3 regions of the Lysinibacillus sp. BS3 genome follow, and region 1 is predicted to be linked to each of the others. Evidence: riboswitches for the same ligand, from Rfam matches in the RefSeq annotation. Region 1 holds a riboswitch; each other region holds the start of a gene.
What was found. Region 1 has a riboswitch for thiamine pyrophosphate ahead of thiW (energy coupling factor transporter S component ThiW). Riboswitches for the same ligand answer to the same signal wherever they lie in the genome.

Region 1 (6,489 bases):
GGTAATGAGACAAAGGGCGATGCTTTAGAATTTGCTACGAAGTTGAAAGGCTCTAATATTAGTGTGGATATTAAGCCTTTTAGTCAACCAGTTGTCAATGATGTATCACTAAAAAGCTTTGTATCCCCTCAAGTTGCTTACGTTGGAGAGCAACAACAATTAGTGACTGACATACTTGCAACATCAGCAGGCCAAGGCGAGCTATTACTATATGAAAATGATGAGCTTATTCATCGAGAGGCAGTTGAGCTGACTGAAGGCACGAATGTGTTTACCTATAAACATGCAGCAACAGCTGAAGGACTTGTAAAATATGAAGCCGTTGTTCAAGTTGGTCAGGATGCCATTTTTGAAAACAATAAGTTAACTAGTGTCACAATGGTTCAAAGTGAACCACATTTATTAATCGTTAATGGTTATGAAACAGCTTCACCCATCGCAGCAGCACTTGGTAGTCAATCCATTGCCTATGATGTTGTAGCACCTAAAAGTTTACCAAATGAACTATCCAGCTATTTGCAATATAATGCTATCATCTTCGACAATGTACCAGGTCATTTAGTGGGTGAAGCAAAAATGAGTGTTATTGAGCAAGCAGTCAAAAACTTTGGAGTTGGTTTTACAATGGTGGGTGGAGAAAATAGTTTTGGTCTAGGTGGCTATTTTAAAACACCGATTGAAACCTTATTGCCAGTGGAAATGGAAATTAAGGGCAAAGAGCAATTACCTTCCTTAGGATTAGTGATTGTACTTGACCGTTCTGGCAGTATGCAAGGCTCGAAGCTTGAGCTTGCTAAGGAAGCAGCGGCACGTTCTGTTGAGATGTTGCGAGACGAGGATACATTAGGATTCATCGCCTTTGATGATCGTCCTTGGGAGATTATAGAGACAGGGCCTCTTAACAGTAAAGAAGAGGCTGTGGATACTATTTTATCAGTAACACCTGGTGGGGGAACAGAAATCTATAGTTCATTAGCTAAAGCCTACGAGAACCTTGCTGATTTAAAGCTCCAACGTAAGCATATTATCCTCTTAACAGATGGGCAGTCACAGGCAGGGAACTATGAGGATTTAATTGGTGAAGGGAAAGAAGAGGGTATAACCTTATCGACAGTAGCGATTGGACAAGATGCCGATGCGAACTTATTAGAAGCGCTTAGTGACATGGGCAGTGGACGTTTCTATGATGTGATAGATGAGCAAACCATTCCTTCTATTTTATCTCGAGAAACAGCTATGATTTCCCGCACCTATATTGAGGACAATCCATTCTATCCGGCAATTTATAATGCAGCAGGATGGAACTCACTGTTTGCTAATGGTGTCCCACAAATGAATGCATATATTGGGACAACGGCAAAACAGGGGGCTACTGTTGTAGCAAAAAGCGAGAAAGAAGATCCTGTGTTAGCGCAGTGGCAATATGGTCTTGGTAAAACATTTGCCTTTACATCTGATTCAACGGGTAAATGGACAGGAGATTGGGCAAGATGGCAGAATTGGGGAGCATTTTGGCAAACACTTATTTCTCAAATGCTACCAAGCTACAATGATGTAGCCTATGATGTAAGATTGGAAGCAGATGGTTCCTTTATGATTACAGACCCTACAAATGAAGCCGCATTTTTAGATATTGTAGCGGTAAATGAAGCAGGGGAGGAGCTAGAAACACAACTTGAAACCATTTCCGCATCTCAAGTTCGAGCTGTAGTACAAGCTGAACCTGGATTAATTTTCTTCCGTATAGCAGATGAAAAGCAGGCCATTTATCAGGCAGGGCTAAGTGTTCCTTATAGTGCTGAATACGAACTACTCCCTGTAAATAACCAACTGATAGAAGAGTTAACTCAACGAACAGGAGGCACTGTTTTAAAGGAACCACAAGATGTCTTCCGTGACTTTACGACAAAAGGAGCAGATCGGCAAAATATTGCCACATGGCTACTCTTAGCAAGTATGCTTCTTTTCTTTATTGATATTACGATAAGACGTTTTGGTTGGAATTTCCTAACGAATGCGAAGAAAAAAGAGCCGCTGGTTGAGGAAAAAACTATACCAGAAGACACGAATGTAGCACAGTTGTTAAAAGGCATGAAAAAACGATCTTAAAATAGAGGAAGCAGTGCAAATTCGAATAGTTTTGCACTGCTTTTTATATTCCTTGAAATAGAGAGTTATCCCCTTTGTAAAGAGGGTAAATGAGAAGAAAAGCGATCCAAATTGGACTACCCCAGCTCAATGAATGCTCATAATTCAATCTCTCTCAATAAAGAGAAGAATTAAACCTCTTTACTAGCTCTGTTTTACGCAAGCTACTTGCAACCATTACACCTAAAATAGCACCGATCGTACTTGATGTTAAAAAGGCTGGTAGGAAGAAGAATGCTGCTACAGATGTTCCCATGAATAATTTTGCATAAGGGACGGCAATAAGTGAAGCCAGAATGCCCGTTCCGATAACTTCTCCGATACCAGCTAACCACATTTTATTGCTATATTTATAGGCAAGGGCAGCACAGAACGCACCGATGATACTACCAGGGATAGCTAGTAGAGAGCCTGTTCCAGTAAGGATACGAATGATGGCAGTGACAAAGGCAACTATAACTGTTGGTACGGGTCCAAGTATAATGGCTCCTATCACATTAATAGCATGCTGAACTGGGTAAGCACGTGCGATTCCTGTTGGGATGGATACGAAAGTAGAGCCTGCAACAGCAACGGCTACTAATAAAGCCATGACTGTTAATTTACGAATTGACATAAAGTTCACTCCTTTTGGTAAAGTTCGTGAGGAAAAATAAAAAGGCCACCCCCTTTAAACAATAGGAAGCGGCCTTGCGTGTATATAGTGACAACAGCAAGTAGCGCCACTTCCCTCCGCTAGTGTGAACTAGATCAGGTTCAAAGGGTCCGTATATTACCATATACGTCTCAGCCTTTAAAAGACTCCCCTAGTGGTTAAAATCATTCAATTTTGTGAATCAACAATAATGTAACATACTGCTAAAAATAGTCAATGATTTTTCAGACTATTTTGTATCGGGATGCATTAAATGAGGTGCTTTTTTCACTGTCCAGATGAGCGCAAGGAAGAAACAGGCTAATAATATGATAGAACCGAAAATATATGGGCTATTCATATTCCAGTCAAATAATAAACCTGCCAAAGCGGGTCCAATCATATTTCCGAGGCTCATATAGGCATTATTCAAGCCCGCAGCAAATCCCTGCTCTTTCTCTGCAAGCTTTGAGATGAGTGTATTAACAGCTGGACGAATTAATGTCGTTGCTGTAGAGAAAATTGTTGCTACAACTAAAATAAGGGCAAAGCCAGAAACAAATAATATTAAGAAAATAGCAACGGATGCAATAAATAAATTTACTAGTACTACTTTCATTTCACCATAACGATTGAACAGTGGTGTAATAATAAACATTTGTACTACTACTCCAAAAGCACCACCAACAACTAATATAATCGCTATATCTACAGGTGTGTAATTAAACTTTTCTGTCACAAATAATGACAATGTCGTTTGGAAATTTGCAATTCCAAACGAGAACACCAGCATAATTATGAGCATAACAAAATAAGGCATATGTATGGAACGAGCCATTTGCTTCGCCAGATTGTCTTGCTTTTGTTTCTGTTGAGCAGTGTTTGGTTTGGTAGAAGGTAATAAAAAGTAAGATAAAATAGATGCTACAATGGCTGCAGCTCCAGCTGTGAAAAATGGGAAATGTAAGCTTACCTTTGCTAAAAAGCCACCAATACCTGGTCCAATCATAAAGCCAAGAGACATAGCGGCACCCAACATCCCCATACCTTTCCCACGTTCTTCATAGGTTGTGACGTCAGCGACAAAAGCCATAATAGGAGGTGCAACAAATGCGGAACCTAGACCACCTAAAAATCGTGCTAAAAAGAGCATCCATACATCTGTAGCAAGGCCAAATCCGATTTGTGCAAGACCTGTTACGATAAGACCGAAAATAATTAAATTTTTTCGTCCGTACTGATCTGAAAGATTCCCAGCAATAGGAGAAAATACGAATTGAGCTAAGGCGAACGTTGCGATTAGCATACCTAGAACTTGTCCTGCTGCACCAAATATTTTTAAATACTCTGGCATGACAGGAATAATAATGCCAATACTCCCCATTGCGATAAACATATTAAACATTAAAATATACAAAGCCGCCTTATTGGACTTCTGCTGGGTCATCGAATGAACCCCCTTTTTGTAATCAAATATAGTACAGTCTATCATAAAGAATTATTGCTTGGCTAATAGTTAAGATTATAGTACTGGTTCTATATTTAGAATGGTTTTCCACAAAAGTTTTTATCCACGCACCTATGCATGATGAAATAATACATTTTAGTCATAAAAGTTGAGGGAAAAGAAGCTATGGGAGGATAAATTAGTAAAGCAACAACAATTGAGGGACTTCTCTTATAAAGGGAGAATTAAAAATTTGGAGAGTCTGTCTGTAATGGTATAAAGCATGGCTATAAATTGTAGCGATGTTGAGCGTTAGAAGTTATGGACTATCAAAAATACACTAATGTGAGAATCTATTAAAATTTAGATAAAATATTTTATAAATATAATAATGCAAATAGTGATTGAAAATGTTCTTAGTTTAATAAACAGTTAGATAAGCAAAGTAAAAAACTAGCGAATTGGTGTGAAAACCAATTCGCTAGTTTAATTATCTGATACTCATTTTAAATTCTAAAAATAATTCGTTGTATTTCCCTAAATAATCAGGTCCTAAATTTTTGTAGACCTCTAATGTATCGCGTTGTTCTTCAGAAGGATAGTAGCGTTCGTCAGAAACAACTTCTTCGTCCATTAAGTCCATAGCGGCAATATTAGGAGTAGAATAGCCTACAAAATCAGCATTTTGAGCACCTGATTCAGCACTTAGCATGAAGTTAATAAAGGCGTGGGCACCATCAATATTTTTTGATGTTTTTGGGATGACCATATTATCAAACCATAAGTTTGAGCCTTCCTCAGGTACAGCAAAGTCTAACTCTTCATTTTCATACATCATATCAGCTGCTTGGCCAGACCATGTAAGGGCAACAGTTGCCTCATTATTGATCATTAACGGTGTGATTTCATCTCCAATGATCGCTTTAACATTTGGTGCAAGTGTAATTAATTTGTCAGTAGCTTCACGAAGTTCCTGATCATCTAGTGAATTCAGAGAATAGCCAAGACTGTTTAAGCCCATCCCAATGACTTCACGCGCACCATCTACTAAAAAGACTTTTCGCTTTAAAGAAGGGTCCCATAAATCGTCCCAAGAGGAGAAGTCTAAGTCTCCAACAAGGCTCGGATTGTAGACAATACCTACTGTTCCCCAAAAATAAGGGACAGAATATTTATTGTTAGCATCGAATGGTAAATCTAAAAAGTAAGGATCAATATTTTTTAAATTAGGGATTTTCGTTTTATCTAAAGGAATTAATAATTTTTCTTCCTTCATCTTCTCAATCATATATTCAGAAGGGACAGCAATATCGTAAGCTGTTCCGCCTTGCTGAATCTTTGTCATCATAGCTTCATTGGAATCGAATGTTTCATAGATGACATGAATGCCTGTTTCTTTTTCAAATTCTTTTAACAAATCAGGATCAATATATTCTCCCCAGTTAAAGATGGTTAACGTGTCTTTTCCACTTTTACCGCCTCCCGCACTTAAGGCATCAGCCGCATAGAATAAAAGGGCTGAAACGACAAGGATGGCGATGGTAGCTTGAATTAGTGACTTCATCGATGCCCCTCCATTCTTTTACTCGTACGACTTGTCATGAAATAATAACCAACAACAACTAAAACCGTAACAAAGAATACTAATCCAGAAATTGCATTCACCGTTAGAGAAATTCCTGCGCGGGCCATTGAATAAATTTCTACGGATAAAGTACTAAAGCCATTACCTGTTACAAAGAATGTCACGGCAAAATCATCTAATGAATACGTAAGGGCAAGGAAGAAGCCTGCAAAAATACCTGGCTGAATATAAGGAAGAATGACACGCATCATAACGTCCTTTTTCGTTGCCCCTAAATCTAATGCTGCATCGATTAATGAGTTATTCATTTCTAGTAGCTTTGGTAAAACCATTAATACAACAATCGGTACACTAAATGCAACATGGGCTAGTAAAACAGATGCAAAGCCCAGTTTAATGCCTACCATTGTAAATAAAATTAAGAAGCTAGCCCCGATAATTACGTCTGGGCTGACGATTAAGACATTGTTTAAGGATAATAAAGTATTACGCATTTTAGAATCCTTAACCGTCACAATTCCAATTGCTCCTAGCGTACCAATAATAGTAGAAATGAGAGCAGAAAGTAATGCCACGATGACCGTATTTATTAATATAACAAGAAGACGTGAATCTTCAAAAACAGCTTGATAATGCTCCAAAGTAAAGGATTCAAAATTATTCATGGAGCCGCCA
Region 2 (6,489 bases), 1.6 Mb from region 1:
GGTGAGATGAATGCAGACCAACTGTGGGACACAACGATGAACCCTGAAACACGGACATTGATTCGTGTCACAATCGAGGATGGTGCACGAGCGGAGAGACGTGTCACGACGTTAATGGGTGATAAGGTGGAACCACGTCGTAAATGGATCGAAGCCAATGTAGACTTCGGTATGGAGGATGATTCTAACATTTTAGAGAATGAATTCATCCAACAAGAGGAGGACCAAGCATGAGTAGTACAGAAAAGTTTCAAGATTTACCGTTAGAAGAAGTAATGGGTGACCGTTTTGGTCGCTATAGTAAATATATTATTCAAGACCGCGCGTTGCCTGATGCACGTGACGGTCTTAAACCAGTACAGCGCCGTATTTTATATGCGATGTTTACGGAAGGCAACACACATGATAAGCCGTTCCGTAAATCCGCAAAAACAGTGGGTAACGTAATTGGTAACTATCATCCGCACGGCGATAGCTCTGTGTATGAAGCGATGGTACGGATGAGTCAGGACTGGAAGGCACGTCATATGCTTATTGAGATGCACGGGAACAATGGCTCGGTAGATGGCGATCCTCCAGCTGCAATGCGTTATACAGAGGCGAGACTATCAGCTATTGCCGCTGAAATGCTACGAGATATTGGCAAGAAAACGGTTGAATTTGTGCCAAACTTTGATGATCAGGATATGGAGCCAACTGTATTACCAGCACGTTTTCCTAACCTTTTAGTCAATGGCTCTACAGGAATTTCCGCTGGTTATGCGACAGATATTCCGCCACATGCCTTAGATGAAGTACTGGATGCTGTGTTGATGCGCTTAGACAAGCCTAATGTTACTGTAGATGAATTGATGACGGTGATTAAAGGACCTGATTTCCCAACGGGTGGAATCATTCAAGGTGTTGATGGCATTAAAAAGGCGTATGAAACAGGTCGTGGTAAAATCATCGTCCGTGCACAAGCAGTTGTTGAACCAATCAAGGGTGGTAAAGAGCAAATTGTTATCACTGAGTTACCATATGATGTAAATAAAGCGAATCTTGTGAAAAAAATTGATGAGCAACGTGTAGATAAACGATTAGAAGGCATTGCGGAAATTCGTGATGAATCAGACCGTACTGGCTTACGTGTCGTAATTGAGCTGAAAAAGGATGTACCAGGACAAGGAATTTTACAGTACTTGTTTAAAACAACTGATTTACAGGTAGCTTATAATTTTAATATGATTGCCATTCATAATCGTCGTCCAACGATGATGACATTGCCATTATTGCTAGATGCGTATATTGCCCATCAAAAAGAAGTGGTAACAAACCGTTCCATTTATGATTTACAAAAGGCAAAGGATCGTTCTCATATTGTAGATGGATTAATCAAAGCTCTTTCCATTTTAGATGAAGTCATTGCGACGATCCGTTCTTCTAATGATAAGAAGGATGCGAAGCTTAATTTACAAGCAAAGTTTGATTTTACAGAGGTACAAGCAGAGGCCATTGTAAGCCTGCAATTATATCGTTTAACGAATACGGATATTACAGAGCTACGTCAGGAACAGGACGAGTTAAATAAGCTAATTGCGAAGCTAGAGGGGATTCTGCAAAGTGAGGCAAAGCTAGTGCGTGTTATTAAACAAGAGTTGCTAGATATTAAGAAACGCTTTACAGAGCCTCGCCGCTCGAAGATTGAGCAAGAAATTGAAGAAATTAAAATTACATTGGATGTCCTTGTGCCAAGTGAAGAGGTTGTCGTAACAGTAACGAAGGATGGTTATATTAAACGTACATCCACACGTTCTCATGCCGCTTCAAACGGGCAAGATTTTGCCATGAAGGATTCAGATTATTTATTGTATGAAGCAAACTTGAATACACAGCACCATCTACTGCTTTTCACAAATCGAGGCAATTATATTTATCAGCCTGTTCATGAGCTGCCTGATATACGCTGGAAGGATCTCGGCCAGCATATTTCAAGTATTGTACCAACAGGGGAAGATGAATCGATTATTGCGGTTTATGGTTTCGAAACATTTGACCAGCCAAATACGTATGTCTTCACAGCCACAAAAGATGGCCAAATTAAGCGCTCACCACTCGCAGACTATGCGGTAACGCGTTATTCAAAGCCAATTAAAACGATGAATGTCAAGGCTGGTGATGCGATGATCTATGCATCATTTGTAACAGATGACGTGGAGCTGATGCTCACAACGGATACAGCCTATGCGATTCGTTTCCCTATGGAGGAGTTACCAGTTACAGGTGTGAAAACAGGCGGTGTGAAAGGGATCACACTAAAAGATGGAGAAGCCTTAGTTGGAGTCAATGTATTACAGCCTGATGTTACCCACTATGTAGTGATTGTGACACAGCGTGGGGCCGTGAAGAAAATGAATGTCGCTGAAGTTGAAGTAGCAAGTCGTGCAAAACGTGGACTAAAAGTATTAACAGAGTTAAAAGCAAACCCTCACCGAATTGTGGCAGTTGTTCAAGCAACAGACGAGGAGCAGGTTGTGATTGAAACTGAAAAAGGTGTTCAAGAGATGATTGACGTACAAGCATTGTCTCGTGCGGATCGCCATTCCAATGGTTCATTTAAAGTGGATATTGCAACAGATGGAGCAATTTCTCATGTTGTAACAGCCAAAAAAGAACAGAAACCAAGCTAAAAGCATGCCCAGCCTCTTAGGAGCGCTGGGCTTTAAGCTCTATTCAAAAATAGCACCTTGTCATTTAAGTGAAACTATGGGTATAATAATCATCGAAAAGTTCATAGCGAAAGAATGTAGGGGGGCTAGTAATTGCTAGCTGAGATTGTGTCCGGTAGACGCTGACCCTTTGAACCTGATTTGGCTCGTACCAGCGTAGGGAACATCTATTCAAAAAGCAAAGTTTTGAAGATTGATTGCAATACGTCTGGGAGGAATCCTAGGCGTTTTTTTATGTTTTCAAGCAACAGCTTGCCAACATTGTATACGCTTTCTTCTGGTGACAACATTCATTCATGAACACTTTCATATTACAAACTGGGAGGCTTTCGCATGAAAAAATGGTTTTTTATTTTATTGGCAGCACTATTGACATTAGTAGGCTGTAGTGACAAGGATGACAAGCAGACTGCAGACAAGCTGAAAAAGGTGTCTGTGGTACTGGATTGGACGCCGAATACAAATCATACAGGACTATATGTTGCCAAAAAACTCGGTTATTTTGAGGAACAGGGTTTAGATGTTGATATTATTATGCCTGGTGAGGCGGGCGCAGATCAGCTTGTTGCTTCTGGAAAGGCGGATTTTGGCGTGAGCTATCAGGAAGGCATAACACAGGCACGAGTACAGGATGTGCCGCTGGTCTCCATCGCAGCAATTATACAGCATAATACATCTGGCTTTGCTTCTATTGCTTCGAAGGGCATTACATCGCCAAAGGATTTTGAAGGTAAAACCTATGGTGGTTGGGGCGCGCCATTAGAGCAAGCCGTTTTACAATCACTCATGCAAAAAGAAAAGGCAGATATTAATAAGCTAGATATCGTCAATGCAGGGGATTTAGATTTCTTCACAATGATGGAAAAAGATATAGATTTTGCTTGGATTTATTATGCATGGACTGGGATTGAGGCTGAGCTGCGTGGGGAAAAGATTAATATGCTATATCTTACAGATTATAGTGATCAATTGGATTATTATACGCCAGTTTTAGCTACAAATGAAAAAATGATACAGGACAACCCGGATGTAGTCAAAGCCTTTGTGGCAGCTGCATCGAAGGGCTATGAATACGCAATTGAAAACCCAAGTGAAGCGGCTGATATTTTAATCGAAGCGGCACCTGATTTAGATCAAGCATTAGTGCATAAAAGTCAGGAATGGCTGGCTGATAAATATCAGGATGATGCCAAGCAATGGGGAGAGCAAAAGCTTTCTGTGTGGGAAAATTACGCGAAATGGATGTCTAGCAATCAAGTACTAGAGGGCGAATTTGATGCGAAAAAAGCCTTTACTAATGATTTCTTACCTAAAAAGGAGGCCAAATAAGATGGCAAATTCATTAATCAGTGTACAAATCATTCCGAAGACAGAGAAATATGAAGATGTTATACCATATGTCGATGCAGCAATTGCGGTGATCGATGCTTCTGGGGTGAAATATGAGGTACATCCATTGGAAACAACGATGGAGGGTGAGCTTTCAACATTGCTCCAAATCATTGAAAAAATGAATGAGAAGATGATTGAACTTGGTGCCATTAATGTCATTACACAAGTGAAAATTTTATATCAGCCAACGGGTATTACGATGGAGACATTAACGGGGAAATATCAGTAATGAAACGTGCATTACAGAAGGGAAGGACGATAATTTTTATCGCCTTCCTCTTGTTCATATGGGAACTAATCGTGCAGTTTGCTGAAGTTCCTCATTGGTTAGTACCCGCACCAAGTAGTATTTTGTCGGTAGCCATCCAGTCGTATCAAACCTTTCTACCACATGCATTCGCTACAGTACAATTAGCTCTACTAGGTTTGGCCATTGGCATCGCTTGTGGGCTAACGGTGGCAATAGTGTTGCATCGATTTACATTTATTCGAGAACTGTTTTATCCAATTCTTATTATGTCGCAGAATGTTCCTATTCTTGTCTTGGCACCGCTCCTTATTATTTGGTTTGGCTTTGGCTTATTACCGAAGCTTATCATTATTTGTCTTGTGTGCTTTTTCCCGATAGTCATTGCAGCGATGGATGGATTTAGACAAACAGCTCCAGAATTAAAGCATTATTTTGCCATGATTGGTGCTACAAGGGCACAAACCTTTTGGAAGCTGGAATGGCCTTATGCCTATCCTGCTATTTTTTCAGGCATTAAAATTGCGGCTACATATAGTGTGATGGGTGCTGTGATTGCGGAATGGCTTGGTGCAAAAAAGGGTATTGGTGTTTACATGACCCTAGCCCAATCCTCCTTCCGTACGGATCGCGTATTTGTGGCAATTTTTGCGATTGTTCTCTTGAGCTTACTATTGTTTAGTGGTATTCGTTTAATTGAAAAATTCATGGTGAAGGGAAGAGGCTATCATGCTCAGCATTCAAAACATCGCTAAATCCTTCGATGCGCTCAAAGTCCTTGATCAACTTTCTTTTGACGTCAAGGATGGAGAGTTTGTGGCCATCGTGGGTCCTTCAGGCAGTGGTAAAAGTACACTTTTTCAATTAATTGGTGGTGTTTCGCCAATTGATCAAGGAGCCATTTTATTGAATGGAGAGGATATCCAACAAAAAAAAGGAACGATTGGCTATATGCCACAGCAGCCATGTCTATTACCCTGGCGTACAATAGTAGAAAATGTCACGCTTGTAGAGGAATTACAACATAAATCAAATGTTGAACGTGCCAAGGAATGGTTAGAAAAGGTTGGTCTTGCCTCTTTTATCCATGCCTACCCGAACGAACTGTCTGGAGGCATGCAGCAGCGTGTGTCCTTTATTCGAGCAATGGTCAGTGATAAGCCGATTTTATGCTTAGACGAACCATTTTCTGCGATGGATGAATTTACTCGACTGGAAATGCAAGCATGGCTTTTATCTATCTGGGAGGAGTACCGCAAATCCATTCTATTTGTTACACATAGTATTGAGGAAGCTCTCTTTTTAGCAGATCGCATACTTGTTTTAACCAAACGTCCAGCTACCGTTAAAAAGGAAATCATCGTGCCGTTTGAAAGACCTCGGAAAGAGGAAATTCGACATTCTGCAGCATTCACAGCGTTAAAGCAACAATTATTTATGTATTTACAGGAGGAAAAGGGTGATATGTATGTTGATTGATGCGCATATTCATTTGGATCAGTACACCGATGAGGAAATTCCTTCCTTATTAGAAGAAGTGAAAGCTGTAATCGCGGTTAGTATGCAACTTTCCTCTTGTGAAAGAACTTTGCGTTTATCGAATAGCTATCAGCAAGTAAAGGCTGCTTTTGGCTTTCATCCTGAACAGCCTTTACTAAGTCCAAATGATGAGACAGCTTTATTTGATTGGATTCATTCGCATCAGGATGATATGGTTGCTATTGGTGAGGTGGGTCTACCTTATTATTTAAAACAAGAGCAAGCGATTGATGAACGTCCCTATGTGGCGCTATTAGAGCGTTTTGTTGTATTGGCGAAGGAGCTGGACAAGCCAATTGTGTTACACGCAGTATATGAGGACGCCCATATTGTGTGTGATTTGCTGGAAAAACATCAGCTTCACGAAGCCCATTTTCATTGGTTTAAAGGGGATGAAGCTATTGTGAAGCGCATGATAGAGCGTGGTTATTTTATTTCCATTACGCCAGATTGCTTGTACGAAGAGGAAATTCAACAGCTAATTCATGCTTATCCCATTGAACTAATGATGGTAGAAACGGATGGTCCTTGGCCGTTTGAGGGACCGTTTACGAAGAAGCGTACATCTCCCTGGATGATGCACTCAACGATTGAGGTGATTGC
Region 3 (6,489 bases), 640 kb from region 1:
TGGCAGTAGACATTGGTAATACTAGTGTCGCTGTAATAGCCGTGGCCATTAATGTTGATAGCGCTTTATTTTTCATGTAAGTCACTCCAATCATTCTATTTAATAGTTAATATATCATATTCTTCTATAATTTAGAATTCGAAGAGGATGTTTTACTATGAATCTCAATTCAAATAAGTCATTAGGCCCTTATATTGAAAAATAAATGTTTGGTGAAGTATCGGTATTTTTCTCTATAATTCTGTAAATTTTCTACTTTATTCGCTAAATATTTTATTGTGATACAATCATCCATCCATTATTATTAGTATAAAAGTGGGGGTGTTAGTTATGAAAAAATCAAGAGGAATTGCCTTAAAACTTTCTTCCCTTATAATAGGATTATTTCTCATTTTATTTTTATCCTATACTGTCATAACGGGAATTATTATAAAAAAGCAAAGTGTTGAAGACGCAGAGCATGGAACATTACAATCGGCTGAATCTTCTGCAGCTATTATGAGTGAAAGATTTAAGAAAGCCAATACGACATTACAAACAACAAAGCGTATCATAGAAAGCATGGAGAAGAATAATACGTTGTCTACCAAGGGTGTCATAGACGTAATGGAAAACAATTTAGCTAGCAATAATGACATTCTTGGAGTAGGAGCAATCTTTGAGCAAGATTCTATTATTTTAGAACCAACTGAAGCTGCTTTAGTAGATACTAAAAAACGTTTTATCCCTTATTTAAGTAAGAACGGAAATGATATCTCGACTGCTCTAATCGAAGGTATTGATGATAAGAGTATTTCTGAATGGTATTGGGTACCAAAAGAAGATAGACGTGCAGTTTTGACAGAGCCCTATGATTATAATGTAAACGGCCAATCCGTATTAATGACAACCATTTCAGTGCCATTAATCAATGCTTCCGGGACATTTTTCGGTGTATTGACTGCCGATGTATCAATAGATTTTTTAAATGATTTAACAAAATCGAATGCCCCAGAAGGCGGTTATGCGGCAATTATTACGAATAAAGGTGTGCTAACAGCTAACAGTTTTGGTGATGAGCTAGTTGGGCGCAATATGCAAGAGGATCCTACTTGGACAAGTATTAGTAAGACAATGGAAAATGGTGAACTAACAAGTATGTACGTTGACTCTAATCAACTGAAGGAAAAGGCCTATAATGTTTTTGCTCCAATGATTTTAGAGGGTATTGACGAAACATGGACTGTTCAAGTCGTGTTAGCTGAATCAAAGATTCTAGAAACATATAATCATGTATTTGTATTTACGATTATTGCTTCCATTATTATGGTGGTTTTGATGACAGCTGCAAGTGTGTTATTCATCTATAAACAATTAAAACCACTTAAATTTTTACGTGCATCGATTGAAACTGCAGCCGAAGGGGATTTAACACAAAAGGTAGAAGAGCGATATATTAAGCCTGATGAAATTGGTGCAGTTGCTGTGGCCTATAATAATATGTTAGATAAAACCAATAGTGCGATTCAAACTGTACTAAATTCCACGAGGTTATTGAACCAATCTTCTAATCAGGTAAATGAGGCATTTAATGAGGTAGTTGCTTCTAGTCAGGAGGTTTCCGTAGCTATCAACGAGATTGCACAAGGAGCTTCGAAGCAATCAGAGGATACAGAAGAAACAAATTATCGAATGATGGATTTATCAGATCAGATTGATGCTATTACGGCTCTTTCTAATGAAATGGATGAGCTATCTCATAAAACAGGTGTAACAACGGAAAAAGGATTGCATGAGGTTGAAAGTTTAAGAGAACGTAATATGGAGACCAATGAAGTGAATGGGCGTATCCAGCAGCAAATGGAATCATTAGCTTCTAATATTGCCAATATTAATCAGATTATTGCTTCGATTCAAAGCATTACCGAGCAGACTAATCTGCTAGCTTTAAATGCAAGTATTGAGGCTGCACGTGCTGGTGAACATGGTAAAGGATTTGCTGTAGTTGCAGAGGAAGTTAGAAAGCTAGCAGAACAATCTAAGAATGAAACAGAAATTATTAAGAGTACAGTAGAAAGTATTCTTGAAAATTCTCAGCAGACGGTTGCTGTGATTGCATCTAATGCAGATTTAATGCAATCTCAAAATGAGTCCGTACAAAGCACGCAACTAGCATTTAAAGATAGCAGTGATTTGTCGGGTTCAATTGCAAATTCTATTAGTGATTTAATGAATAAACTATCTAGCATGTTAGAGCATAAAAATCAGGCAATCATGGCTATCCAAAGTATTTCGGCTATTTCAGAGCAAACAGCAGCCTCTGCGGAACAAGTAAGTGCTTCTGCAATGGATCAACAAGTAGAATTACAAAAAGTAGCAGAGTCTATTCAAAATATGAACGATATTTCAAACGAGCTACAAGAAGTTGTAAACCGATTTAAGCTTGCTTAAAAAGAAAGGCTGCCTTCAATATAGAGGCAGTCTTCTTTATGGTGAAAGCCGGAGAAATTGACCTAGAAGGAATTCAACACTACTATTAACACTGGAAGGGGGACATTGATATGATGTATCTCGGAATGATTTTCTTTCAAATTGTTGTACCTATTTTAGTGTTACTTGTAATAGGCGCTATACTACAAAAGAAATTTCGCTTTAATTTAAAAGCATTGTCTCAGCTTATTACATATTGCTTTATGCCAGCAGCTGTTTTTGTAAATTTATATGAAACACATGTGGAATTAACTGTACTGGGAGAGGTCGGATTATTTATTGTACTCTTTATCGGTAGTCAAATGATACTCAGTCACTTTATGGCAAAAGGGTTAGGTTTAGCTAGAACAGAGGCAGCTGTCTTTAAAAATAGTGTTGTGCTCATTAACTCGGGTAATTACGGTATTCCAGTGGCTCAAATGATATTTGCCACGCAACCTATTGGAGTAGCCATTCAGGTCATGCTCGTAATCTTTCAAAATATGACTACGTATACATATGGTTTATACAATTTAATTTCTTCTACAAAGTCAGGTATGACAATCATCAAGGATTTCTTTAAAATGCCTATTATTCATGCGCTTATTATAGGTGTCGCTATGAATTATTTTGATATCGGTATTCCACAGTTTATCAAAATACCAGTAGAACATGTGGCAGATGGATTTATTGCTGTGGCTCTAATTACTTTAGGTGCGCAATTATCACAATTAGAGATGAAATCAATGTTTAATAAAACCGTCTTTATCAGCTGTTTTACGCGATTAATTATTGGACCATCTGTTGCATTGGCCATTATTTATATATTGGGATTAGATGGAGTCGTCGCACAATCACTGTTTATAGCTAGTGCTTTTCCAACATCCCGCAATAGTTCTAGTCTAGCATTGGAATATGATGTAGAATCAGCAACAGCCGCGCAAGCTGTTTTATTTTCAACCATTGTAAGCTGTATAACTGTAACCATTGTGATCTATTTTGCAGAAGTATTATTTACCTAGTAAGATAAAAAATAACTTCCATCTCTTAGTATTATCTGCTACACTAGCATCAAACTAAATAGTATTAACTAGGGGAGTCTGATGAGTCAGGCTGAGAGGGAAACGCTACGAAGTTTCTTGACCCTTTGGACCTGATCTGGCTCATACCAGCGTGGGAAAGTTAAGAAGCTATTGCAGAGTATGCAATCAATAGACCTTTACATTCGTGGCCGGATCCAAATAATTATTTTGGATTCGGCCTTTATTTTTTGGATTGTTGGGGTGAGCTAGAATCGGTCCTTATATCAAAATAAATTTAAGGGAGAGAAGTAGCTCATGTCAGCAATTAGTGAAAAGAATATTACCATTATGTCCAGCTTTGAAGGAAGCAAAAAAGTATATGTGGAAGGATCACGCCCAGATATTCTAGTACCTATGCGAGAAATTGCATTAAGTCCGACAACAGGCAGTTTTGGAAATGAAGAAAATGCTCCTATTCGAGTATATGATACGAGTGGGCCCTATACAGATCCAGCCTACCAAGTAGATATTACGAAAGGTTTACCTGCCTTACGAAATGCATGGATTCAAGAGCGAGGGGATGTAGAAGCATATGAGGGACGCTCCATTAAACCGGAGGATAATGGCTTTCGTCATGTTGATGACCCGCGTATTCAAGAAAATGTCTTCCCTGAGTTGGCGAGAAAGCCTTTGCGTGCTAAAAAAGGTAAAAATGTGACACAGCTTCACTATGCACGAAAGGGAATTATAACGCCTGAAATGGAGTTTGTAGCGATTCGTGAAAATATGGATCCTGAATTTGTACGTTCAGAAATTGCAGCTGGGCGTGCTATAATGCCTTCTAATATTAATCACCCTGAGGCAGAGCCAATGATTATTGGGCGTAATTTTCATGTAAAGATCAATGCGAATATCGGGAATTCTGCTGTATCTTCTTCCATTGCAGAAGAAGTTGAGAAAATGACCTGGGCAACTCGATGGGGCGCAGATAATATTATGGATTTATCGACTGGTAAACATATTCATACAACTAGAGAATGGATTATTCGAAATGCGGCAGTACCAGTGGGAACAGTGCCAATTTATCAGGCTTTAGAAAAGGTAAATGGTGTAGCAGAGGATTTAACGTGGGAGGTTTATCGTGATACTCTCATTGAACAAGCTGAGCAGGGTGTGGATTACTTCACCATTCATGCAGGTGTCCTTTTACGCTATGTACCACTAACAGCAAATCGTGTGACAGGTATTGTATCTCGAGGTGGCTCTATCATGGCACAGTGGTGTTTATATCATCATCAAGAGAATTTCCTGTATACACACTTTGAGGAAATCTGTGAAATTATGAAAGCCTATGATGTTGCTTTTTCCTTAGGTGATGGTTTACGCCCAGGCTCAATTGCAGATGCCAATGATGAGGCACAATTTGCAGAGCTTGAAACACTAGGCGAGCTAACACAGATTGCTTGGCAGCATGATGTTCAGGTAATGGTTGAGGGACCAGGTCATGTACCAATGCATTTGATTAAAGAAAACATGGACAAGCAATTAGAGGTTTGTAAGGAAGCTCCCTTCTATACATTAGGACCACTCACAACAGATATTGCTCCAGGTTATGACCACATTACATCAGCCATTGGGGCAGCCATGATTGGCTGGTTTGGTACAGCGATGCTTTGTTATGTGACACCGAAAGAGCATCTTGGTTTACCGAATCGCGAGGACGTTCGTGTGGGCGTTATCACTTATAAAATTGCTGCACATGCTGCTGATTTAGCAAAAGGTCATCCAGGTGCACAACAACGAGACGATGCACTGTCTAAAGCGCGCTTTGAGTTCCGTTGGCGTGATCAATTCAATCTGTCACTAGATCCCGAGCGTGCAGTGGAATATCATGATGAGACACTGCCAGCAGAGGGAGCAAAAACAGCACACTTTTGTTCTATGTGTGGGCCTAAATTCTGTAGCATGAGAATTTCACAGGATATTCGTAATTATGCGAAAGATAAGGATTTGAATACGACTGAAGCGATCCATCAAGGTATGAAAGAAAAGGCTGAGGAGTTTAAAAAAGCAGGCAGTCAAATTTACCAATAATGAAAGAAAAGGCTTATGTCAAAAAAATAGACATAGGCCTTTTCTTAATAAAAAAACTCCATGTGAATAGTGGATTCACATGGAGTGAAAGTTGGATTTGGATATCAATAATAAAGTGGAATATTAAACGTTTGTTGGTTGTTTTACATATGGATTTGTAAGGTCCATACCTTCTAAGGAAAGACCCATCGCTTTAGCGACACCTTCACCATATGCTGGGTCAGCTAGATAGCAGTGAAGGATGTGACGGCGTTTGATGAATTCTTCAACAGAAGCCATATCGTTCGCGGTATTTTCAAATAAGCGTTGCTGCTCTTCCGAAGTCAATAGACGGAATAGTTTACCTGGTTGTTCAAAGTAATTATTATCGTCTTCACGGAAATCATGAATACCTGCATGACCATCAATACGTAATTCAGGCTCTTTATGGTCTAAATTATGCTCCCACTCACCATAGCTATTTGGTTCATAGCTTAATGTCGAACCAAGATTGCCATCAAAGCGCATTGCTCCATCTCGGTGGAAAGTACGGAATGGACATTTTGGTGCGTTGACAGGAAGCATATAGTGGTTTACACCAAGACGATAGCGTTGGGCATCCGCATATGCAAAGATACGACCTTGTAACATTTTATCTGGTGAGAAGCTGATGCCAGGAACAATGTTAGATGGTGCGAATGCAGCTTGTTCAACTTCTGCAAAGTAGTTGTCTGGATTTTTGTTTAACTCGAATTCACCTACAGGAATTAATGGGAAGTCTTTTTTATACCATACCTTTGTTAAATCAAATGGGTTGTATGGTAGCTCACGAGCTTGTTCCTCTGTCATTACCTGAATGTACATTTTCCATTTAGGGAAATCGCCTTTTTCAATTGCTTCATATAAATCACGTTGTGAAGATTCGCGGTCTTGACCAATAATCTCA

Region 2: linked by a shared signal. The riboswitch ahead of AAJG31_RS01350 (ABC transporter substrate-binding protein) and the one ahead of thiW (energy coupling factor transporter S component ThiW) in region 1 are both predicted to bind thiamine pyrophosphate.
Region 3: linked by a shared signal. The riboswitch ahead of thiC (phosphomethylpyrimidine synthase ThiC) and the one ahead of thiW (energy coupling factor transporter S component ThiW) in region 1 are both predicted to bind thiamine pyrophosphate.

The regions. Positions count from the first base shown of each region.
Region 1 covers NZ_CP154860.1:1,854,119-1,860,607, reverse strand. Annotated here, with positions in the region: gene AAJG31_RS09510 (VWA domain-containing protein) at 1-2,109, shown strand, start outside; gene thiW (energy coupling factor transporter S component ThiW) at 2,264-2,764, opposite strand; TPP riboswitch at 2,859-2,966, opposite strand; gene AAJG31_RS09500 (MFS transporter) at 3,033-4,229, opposite strand; gene AAJG31_RS09495 (ABC transporter substrate-binding protein) at 4,720-5,793, opposite strand; gene AAJG31_RS09490 (ABC transporter permease) at 5,790-6,489, opposite strand, start outside.
Region 2 covers NZ_CP154860.1:259,773-266,261, forward strand. Annotated here, with positions in the region: gene parE (DNA topoisomerase IV subunit B) at 1-234, shown strand, start outside; gene parC (DNA topoisomerase IV subunit A) at 231-2,669, shown strand; TPP riboswitch at 2,778-2,888, shown strand; gene AAJG31_RS01350 (ABC transporter substrate-binding protein) at 3,042-4,037, shown strand; gene AAJG31_RS01355 (thiamine-binding protein) at 4,039-4,329, shown strand; gene AAJG31_RS01360 (ABC transporter permease) at 4,329-5,102, shown strand; gene AAJG31_RS01365 (ABC transporter ATP-binding protein) at 5,077-5,826, shown strand; gene AAJG31_RS01370 (TatD family hydrolase) at 5,816-6,489, shown strand, end outside.
Region 3 covers NZ_CP154860.1:2,493,835-2,500,323, reverse strand. Annotated here, with positions in the region: gene AAJG31_RS12325 (S-layer protein) at 1-76, opposite strand, end outside; gene AAJG31_RS12320 (methyl-accepting chemotaxis protein) at 331-2,430, shown strand; gene AAJG31_RS12315 (AEC family transporter) at 2,541-3,470, shown strand; TPP riboswitch at 3,531-3,645, shown strand; gene thiC (phosphomethylpyrimidine synthase ThiC) at 3,786-5,564, shown strand; gene AAJG31_RS12305 (catalase) at 5,688-6,489, opposite strand, start outside.